2 linked regions of the Bosea vaviloviae genome follow. The protein of the gene in region 1 binds, or shares a complex with, the protein of each later gene. Links are inferred from orthologs where the notes say so. Each region holds a gene or a part of one and is shown on either strand. Other genes may lie near its edges.

Region 1 (5,104 bases):
GGTCACCTGCGCGTTGAAGGTCGCGACATCGCCGATCGGCGCATCGGCGATCGAGGCGCTCGGCCGCCGGTCGATCGCACCGGTCGGCATGCGAAACAGCAGGTCGATGACGCGCGCAGGGCGCGTCTCGTCGCCGAGGAGTTTGTCCAGCAGCTTGCCGAGCTTGGGGCCGACGCCCGGCAGCGTCGTCACGGGGGCGAACAGCGGGTCGAGAAGGGATGGGCGCAAGCGGCTACTCGGGGCATGTCAGGAGTGCGAAGATCTTCGGTGTTCTGCCGCTGACTTCGCCGGGTCGCAACGCTATATAGCGCGCGACGGCAGGCTCCGCGACGGGGCCGGCCCGATCGTCATTGCATCGTTCCAGATTTCTTGCCCGAGGTTTTCACATGAGTGGCTCGACGAGGACCAGCGCCGATCTCGACCCGCGCCGGCGAAAGATCCTGTTTCGCGCCTGGCATCGCGGCATGCGCGAGACCGATCTGATCATGGGCCGCTTCGCCGACGCCGAGATCGACAAGCTGAGCGACGCCGAACTCGATCTGTTCGAGCAGTTGATCGAAGTGCTCGACCGCGACTTGTTGTCATGGATAACGGGCGAGGCCGAGGTTCCCGCAAATTACGACACCGACGTGTTCCGGCGACTGAAGGCGTTTCATCACCACGGCAAGCCGATTCATGTGTGAGACGATGAGGCGCGTGCCCGCGCGCTCGTCCTGGTCGGGCTTGACCCGACCATCTCTGAAACCAGTGGCCCGTTGCCCCGAGATCCTCGGGACAAGCCCGAGAATGACGCTTTCCACGAGAATGACGCTTTCCATATGAGCATCCCGCCTCCCGCCCAACTCGCCAAACTCCAGAGCGACCGCATTCTCGATGCGCTGAATCGCGGCGACAAGCCGACGCTCGCCAGCGTTCCGGATGGATTCGACGCCGTCATCCTGGCCGATCTCGTGCGCGCCCGGGCGAAGAAGGCCGAGGGCGCGGCCATGCTCGTCTTCATTGCGCGTGAAGGCCAGCGCCTGCAGGTGCTTGAGAACGCCTTGCAATTCGTTGCGCCCGATCTCGAGGTGATGTCCTTCCCGGCCTGGGATTGCCAGCCCTATGACCGCGTCTCGCCGGCTCCCTCGATCGTCGCGCATCGCATGACGACGCTGTCGCGGCTCGCCAAGACGAAGTCCGGCGACAAGCCGCGCCTGCTGTTGACCACGGTCAACGCGGCGCTCCAGCGCGTGCCGGCCTTCAGCAAGGTCGCCTCCGAGAGCTTCTCGGCCGCGCCGGGCAATATGGTCGATACCGAGCAGCTCGCGCGCTGGCTCGACATGAACGGCTATTTGCGCACCTCGACCGTGCGCGAGACCGGCGAGTTCGCCGTGCGCGGCGGCATCGTCGATCTCTTCCCGCCGGGCATGCCGGCGCCGATCCGGCTCGATTTCTTCGGCGATACGCTGGAATCGATCCGCACCTTCGATCCCGAGACGCAGCGCACCACCGGGCAATTGCGTGGGCTCGACCTCGTGCCGATGTCCGAGGCGCAGATGACCAGCGAAAGCATCAAGCGCTTCCGCCAGAGCTACATCACGACCTTCGGCACGCCTGGCCGCGACGACACGCTCTATGAAGCGGTCAGCGAAGGCCGTCGCCCGGCCGGGCTCGAACATTGGCTGCCGCTGCTGGCCGACAAGCTCGACACGCTCTTCGCCTATCTGCCCGATGTCCCGCTGGTGCTCGATGCCCAGGCCGATGACGCCGTCGGCGAGCGCATCAGCCTGATCAAGGACTATTACGACGCCCGCAAGGCGGCGATGGACCAGCCAAGCGCCGGCGGGGCGCCCTATAAGCCGCTGCTGCCGAACGCGCTCTATCTCTCGCCGGCGGAATGGCGCGGTATCGTCGACCAGGCGGGTGTCGCCGCGTTGACGCCGTTCCAATTGCCCGACAGCGACGGCAAGCTGATCGTCGATCTCGGTGCGCGTCAGGGCCGCAGTTTCGCTGCTGAGCGCGCCGACAATGCCGGCAGCGTCTTCGATGCAGCCGTCGCCCATGTGAAGGCGCTGCAGGCCGATGGCCGCCGCGTCATCCTCGCCGCCTGGTCGGAAGGCTCGCGCGAGCGCCTGGCGCATGTGCTGGCTGATCACGGCTTGAAGACCGTGCAGATGACGGGTTCGCTGCGCGCCGCCTTCGATCTCAAGCCCGGCACCACGGCGCTGGCTGTCTGGGGCTTCGAGACCGGCTTCGAGGCCGGCAAGCTCGCCGTCATCGGCGAGCAGGATATTCTCGGCGACCGGCTGGTGCGCCCGCGCAAAAAAACGCGTCGGCCGCAGGATTTCATCGCCGAACTGTCATCGCTCAGCCCCGGCGATCTCGTCGTCCATGTCGATCATGGCATCGGCCGCTTCATTGGCCTGCGCACGATCACGGCGGTGGGCGCGCCGCATGACTGCCTCGAAATCCACTATGCAGCGGATTCGAAACTCTTCCTGCCGGTCGAAAACATCGAATTGCTTTCGCGCTACGGCTCGGAGGATACCGATGTTCCGCTCGACCGTCTCGGCGGTGGCGGTTGGCAGGCGCGCAAGGCCAAGCTGAAGCAGCGCATCCGCGAGATGGCGGGCAAGCTGATCGCGATCGCAGCCGCCCGCGCCCTCAAGGAAGCCCCGCGCCTGGTCCCGCAGGAAGGGCTCTATGACGAGTTCTGCGCCCGCTTCCCGTTCGAGGAGACCGAGGATCAGCAGGCCACGATCGATGCCGTTCTCGACGATATGGCCGCGGGGAGGCCGATGGACCGGCTGGTCTGCGGCGATGTGGGCTTCGGCAAGACGGAGGTCGCGCTGCGGGCCGCTTTCGCCTGCGCGCTGAACGGCAAGCAGGTCGCCGTCGTGGTGCCCACCACGCTGCTGGCGCGCCAGCACTACCGCAATTTTGCCGAGCGCTTCAAAGGGCTGCCGATCCATGTCGGCCAGGCCTCGCGCTTCGTGGCCGCGGCCGATCTCAAGGCGGTGAAGGCCGGCATCAAGGACGGCACGATGGATATCGTCGTCGGCACCCATGCGCTGCTGGGAAAGGCGATCGAGTTCAAGGATCTCGGCCTTGTCATCGTCGATGAGGAGCAGCATTTTGGCGTCAACCACAAGGAGCGGCTGAAGGAGTTCCGCGCCGAGGTCCATATGCTGACCCTGACGGCGACGCCGATCCCGCGTACGCTCCAGCTCGCCATGACCGGCGTGCGCGAGCTCTCGATCATCGCGACGCCGCCGGTCGATCGGCTTGCGGTGCGCACCTTCGTGACGCCTTTCGACCCGCTGATCGTGCGTGAGGCGCTGCTGCGCGAGCGCTATCGCGGCGGGCGCAGCTTCTATGTCGTGCCGCGCATCGAGGATATTTCCGACGTCAAGGATTTCCTGGACAAGCAGGTGCCCGAGGCCAAGGTCGGCATCGCCCATGGTCAGATGGCGGCAGGCCAGCTCGAGGATGTCATGACGGCCTTCTATGAGGGTCAGTACGACGTGCTGCTCTCGACCACGATCGTCGAATCGGGCCTCGATATTCCCAACGCCAACACGCTGATCGTCCACCGCGCCGACATGTTCGGCCTCGCCCAGCTTTATCAGCTCAGGGGCCGCGTCGGGCGCTCCAAGGTACGCGCCTATGCGCTCTTCACCATGCCGGTAAACCGCAAGCTGACCGAGCAAGCCGAGCGGCGGCTGAAGGTCCTGCAATCGTTGGACACGCTGGGCGCAGGCTTCCAGCTTGCCAGCCACGATCTGGACATCCGTGGCGCCGGCAATCTGCTCGGCGACGAGCAGTCGGGCCATATCAAGGAAGTCGGCTACGAACTCTACCAGCAGATGCTGGAGGAGGCGGTCGCGGCGCTGAAGTCCGGTGTTGATTTCGAGAGCGCCGCGCAATGGTCGCCGACGATCCAGATCGGCGCGCCGGTGATGATCCCCGAGCACTACGTCACCGACCTGACGCTGCGGCTCACGCTCTACAAGCGCCTCTCGACGCTGGACGACGATGGCGACATCCAGTCCTTCGGCGCGGAATTGGTCGATCGCTTCGGCCCGCTGCCGGACGAGGTGCAGCAGCTTCTGGAAATCGTCGCGATCAAGGCCCTGTGCAAACGCGCCAATGTCGAGAAGGTCGAGGCCGGCCCGAAGGGCATCATCGTCGCCTTCCGCGACAATGAATTCGCCAATCCCGAGGGCCTCGTCGGTTATCTCGCCAAGCAGGGCACATTGGCGAAGGTGCGCCCCGACATGCGTGTGGTCTTCATCGATGATTTCGAGACCGCCGAGCTGCGTCTCAAGGGCACGCGCCGCCTGCTGACGGACCTGGCCCGGATTGCCGAGCGCAAGAAGGCGGCATGAAAGGCGGCTTGACGCTCAGCGCCGGCTGACGTCGATCTCCGCCGCCGAGCGGACATCGATGTCGACGATAGCGAGGTCGGGCCGGTCGAGCGCCGGCAAGGCGCGCCCGTCTCCTGGACGGTGCACCAGGACGACGCTCGCCAGCGAGGGATCGGCGGCCAGCCGCGAGCGCGCCAGCGCGGGCTCCATCGCGCCCGGCAAGACGAGATGCACATTGCGTCCACCCGCGACGCAGGCCTGCAGGTCGCCGAGGCTGAACAGGCCGAGCGGCAGTAATTCGACGCCGGTCAGCAGCGCCATGCCCGGCCCGGTCGCCAAAGCGGCGAGATCGCCGCCGACCAGCGTGGTCACGATCCGCGACGAGGCCAACGGCTTCAGCAGGCGCGATATCTCCAACGACTTTCCGAGCACATCGCGCTCGGAAACCATCAAGGGTCCCGCCAAGCTCAGGGCATTGACGACCTGGAGGGTCGGACGCCCGCCTTGTTCGGGCAGCGGATGCAGGCCGGCGCTCGCCATCAGCGCATCGAGAGGCGCAACGCCGTCGGGGACATCCTGCCCGAAACCGCCCACGAAGCGCGTGCCAAAGGCCCTGACGGCGAGATTGCGCAGCACGATCAGCGGCCGCAGCGGGCCGACGCGGCCGACGCCGAGCGCCATCACTGCGTTGGACGCCTCGATCAGCCCCAGCAATTCGAGCTCGTTGCCGTGCAATGGCAGCATCAGCGGCGACAGGC
Region 2 (3,858 bases), 440 kb from region 1 along the record:
CACAGCGCCCCTCATCCGTCTCGGCTGCGCCGATCCACCTTCTCCCGCGAGGGGAGAAGGGAAAGCGCTGAGGCTCCGATGCCTCGTCCAGTCCAGGATTCGCGGGTCTGCGCTGAGCCTTTGTCCTTTGGCCGGCCAAAAGCCGACCCGGCAGCATTTCGGGATGTTGCCTGAGGTCAGTCATTGGCGTATCCGCCCCCTCACTCCGCCGCCTGCACCTGCTGGGCTTTGACGCCCTTCTTGATCGGCCGCCGCGCCAGAACCTCCTTGAGGAAGCGCGCGGTGTGGCCCTTGCCGATGCGGACGACATCCTCCGGCGTGCCCTGAGCCACGACCTCGCCGCCGCCATCGCCGCCTTCGGGGCCCATGTCGATGATCCAGTCGGCGGTCTTGATGACTTCGAGGTTATGCTCGATCACCACCACGGAATTGCCCTGCTCGACCAGCTCGTGCAGCACCTCCATCAGCTTGGCGACATCGTGGAAATGCAGGCCGGTGGTCGGCTCGTCCAGAATGTAGAGGGTGCGGCCGGTGGCGCGCTTGGAGAGCTCCTTCGAGAGTTTGACGCGCTGGGCCTCGCCGCCTGACAGGGTCGTCGCCTGCTGGCCGACCTTGACATAGTCGAGCCCGACGCGGTGCAGCGTCTCCATCTTCTCGCGGATCGAGGGCACGGCCTTGAACAGGATTTTGGCTTCCTCGACCGACATGTCCAGCACATCGGCGATCGATTTGTCGCGGTATTTCACCTCAAGCGTCTCGCGGTCGTAGCGCTTGCCCTTGCAGACGTCGCAGGTGACGTAGACATCGGGCAGGAAGTGCATCTCGATCTTGATGACGCCGTCGCCCTGGCAAGCCTCGCAGCGGCCGCCCTTGACGTTGAATGAGAAGCGGCCGGGCTGATAGCCGCGCGCCTTCGCCTCGGGCAGGCCGGCGAACCATTCGCGGATCGGCGTGAAGGCGCCGGTATAGGTCGCCGGGTTGGAGCGCGGCGTGCGGCCGATCGGCGACTGGTCGATGTCGATGACCTTGTCGAGCAGCTCGATGCCCTCGATGCGATCATGCGGGGCAGGGTGGTCGATCGCGCCGTTGAGCTTGCGCGCCACCGCCTTGTAGAGCGTGTCGATGACGAGCGTCGACTTGCCGCCGCCGGAGACGCCGGTGATGCAGGTGAACAGCCCGAGCGGGATCTCGACGGTGACATCCTTGAGATTGTTGCCGCGCGCGCCGACAATCTTGAGCGAGCGGCCTTTCATAGCCTTGCGGCGCTTGTCGGGCACCGCGACCGAGAGCTCGCCGGTGAGATATCGGCCGGTGAGCGAGTCCGGGTTGTCGAGAATGTCCTGCGGCGTGCCCTTGGCGACGATCTCGCCGCCATGGATGCCGGCGCCGGGGCCGACATCGACGACATAATCGGCGGTCAGGATCGCGTCCTCATCATGCTCGACGACGATGACGGTGTTGCCGAGGTCCCTGAGACGGCGCAGCGTGCCGAGCAGGCGCTCATTATCGCGCTGATGCAGGCCGATCGAGGGCTCGTCCAGCACATAGAGCACGCCGGTGAGGCCGGAGCCGATCTGGCTGGCGAGGCGGATTCGCTGGCTCTCGCCGCCCGAGAGCGTGCCGGAGCCGCGGGCGAGCGTCAGATATTCCAGCCCGACATCGAGCAGGAAGGTCAGGCGGTCGCGGATCTCCTTGAGGATGCGCGGGGCGATCTCGTTCTGCTTCTTCGACAGGCGCGAAGGCAGGGCGCTGACCCATTCGAGCGCGTCCTTGACCGAAAGCCGCGAGATCTCGCCGATATGGCGCATGTCGATCTTCACCGCCAGCGCCTCGGGCTTGAGGCGGAAGCCGTCGCAGGCCTTGCACGGCGTCTCGGACATGAAGCGGCCGATCTCTTCGCGGGCCCAGTCCGACTCCGTCTCCTTCCAGCGCCGCTCCATATTGGTGATCACGCCCTCGAAGGGCTTCTTCACCTCATAGGCACGCAGGCCGTCGTTGTAGCCGAAGCGCACGGGCTCGGTGCCGGTGCCGAACAGGATCGAGTCCCTCGCCTTCTCCGGCAATTCGCTCCAGGGCTTCGTCATCGAGAAGCCGAAATGCTTGGCAAGCGCCTCGAGCGTCTGGCCGTAATAGGGCGAGGTCGACTTGGCCCAGGGCGCGATCGCACCCTTTTTCAGGGAGACTGCGTGATCGGGCACGATCATCTCGGGGTCGATGCGCATCTCATGGCCGAGCCCGTCGCAGGCCGGGCAGGCGCCGAAGGGGTTGTTGAACGAGAACAGGCGCGGCTCGATCTCGGGGATGGTGAAGCCGGAGACCGGGCAGGCGAATTTCGAGGAGAAGGTGACGCGCCTGGCCTCGCCGTTCTCGGCCTTCTCATCGGCATATTCGAAGACGGCGATGCCGTCGGCGAGCTCCAGCGCCTGCTCCAGCGAGTCGGCGAGGCGGGCGCCGAGATCGGGCCTGATCACGATGCGATCGACCACCACGTCGATGTCGTGCTTGAACTTCTTGTCGAGCGCGGGCGCGTCGGGGATCTCGAAGAACTCGCCATTGACCTTGACGCGCTGGAAGCCGCGCTTCAGCCACTCGGCCATTTCCTTGCGGTATTCGCCCTTGCGGCCGCGCACCACCGGCGCGAGCAGATAGCCGCGCGTCTTCTCCGGCAGTTCGGTCAATCGGTCGACCATCTGCTGGACGGTCTGGCTCTCGATCGGCAGGCCGGTGGCAGGCGAATAGGGAATGCCGGCCCGCGCCCAGAGCAGGCGCATATAGTCATGGATCTCGGTGACGGTGCCGACCGTCGAGCGCGGGTTCTTCGAGGTCGTCTTCTGCTCGATCGAGATCGCCGGCGAGAGCCCGTCGATCTGGTCGACATCGGGCTTCTGCATCATCTCGAGGAACTGGCGGGCATAGGCCGAGAGCGACTCGACATAGCGGCGCTGGCCCTCGGCATAGATCGTGTCGAAGGCGAGCGACGACTTGCCCGAGCCCGACAGGCCGGTGAAGACGACGAGCTTGTCGCGCGGGATCGCGAGGTCGACATTCTTGAGGTTATGCTCGCGCGCGCCGCGCACGGAAATCACGCGCGAATCGACCTTGCGGTTGGCGTCGAACATATCCTCGAGCGCGGCGGCCTGATCGGCGAGCGAGGTCTTGCGGGCCATGGTGATGTCCGTTCGGGGGCAAGGCGTAGAGATAGGGCAAAAGCCGGGCCATGCCAGCCCCGGCCTGCGCTGGCCGGTATGTCTATCACGCAGTGTGGCCGACAGGAGTGGCTTCCACTGACAGCTCCTGTCAGCAGTGCCGAGTCACCCCGCCGCGACCTGGCCGGCCACTGCATGACTGAGGGTTCGGGCGATCGGCTTTTCCGATCGGCGCGATTCGTAACGAGCCGTTAACGAAATTGCCGCGTAGTCTCGGCCTCAGTATCCAACCGTCTGGCCGTCCTGTGACAGCCCTCATCGAAATCGTCAGGCATGAGATCGGCAAACGTCTGCCGATGTTCGCGCTCGATCATAAGACACGGTCGCTCCTCCGGTGGCTGAAACCGGTTGTCGAGAAGAATATCGAGAGGCTGTGTTACCTCGATTACGCACGGGCTCTGGCCGTCCATGCCGACAAGGTGGCGGATATTTCGACCAGAATGGACGAAATGGTTGCCTGTGCTTCGAGCCATTTCAGCGTGTTGTTCGCTGCGAATTTCGACGAGGAATACGTCGCGTCAGTCGTCAGGTTCCGCAATATCGAGATTGAATCGTCGCTCGGCGCCCGGTCGCGCCTGTCGATCGCGATGCGTCTGCTCGAGCCGATCGCGCTGGTTCTGGCCCGGAAAAACCGTTTCTCGCCGGCAGGAAT

Evidence for each region.
Region 2: the proteins of mfd (region 1) and uvrA are in contact, whole or in part, in a crystal structure (PDB 4DFC), measured with the Escherichia coli proteins. The link is inferred for Bosea vaviloviae from one-to-one orthologs.

Annotation. Positions count from the first base shown.
Region 1 is NZ_CP017147.1:4,382,065-4,387,168, reverse strand. The notes cover bases 436-4,567. They hold mfd (transcription-repair coupling factor), read left to right. Parts: upstream 436-818; coding sequence 819-4,367; downstream 4,368-4,567. Other genes in these bases: BHK69_RS20035 (AMP-binding protein), read right to left, coding at 4,383-4,567; BHK69_RS20045 (FAD assembly factor SdhE), read left to right, coding at 436-683. Outside these bases: ATP-dependent DNA helicase RecG, read right to left, coding at 1-228; more of BHK69_RS20045, read left to right, coding at 387-435; more of BHK69_RS20035, read right to left, coding at 4,568-5,104. UniProt on the Escherichia coli protein: Couples transcription and DNA repair by recognizing RNA polymerase (RNAP) stalled at DNA lesions. Mediates ATP-dependent release of RNAP and its truncated transcript from the DNA, and recruitment of nucleotide excision repair machinery to the damaged site.
Region 2 is NZ_CP017147.1:4,818,356-4,822,213, reverse strand. What follows is about bases 1-3,490. They hold uvrA (excinuclease ABC subunit UvrA), read right to left. Parts: upstream 3,168-3,490; coding sequence 201-3,167; downstream 1-200. Other genes in these bases: BHK69_RS22055 (methyl-accepting chemotaxis protein), read left to right, coding at 3,452-3,490. Outside these bases: more of BHK69_RS22055, read left to right, coding at 3,491-3,858. UniProt on the Escherichia coli protein: The UvrABC repair system catalyzes the recognition and processing of DNA lesions. UvrA is an ATPase and a DNA-binding protein. A damage recognition complex composed of 2 UvrA and 2 UvrB subunits scans DNA for abnormalities.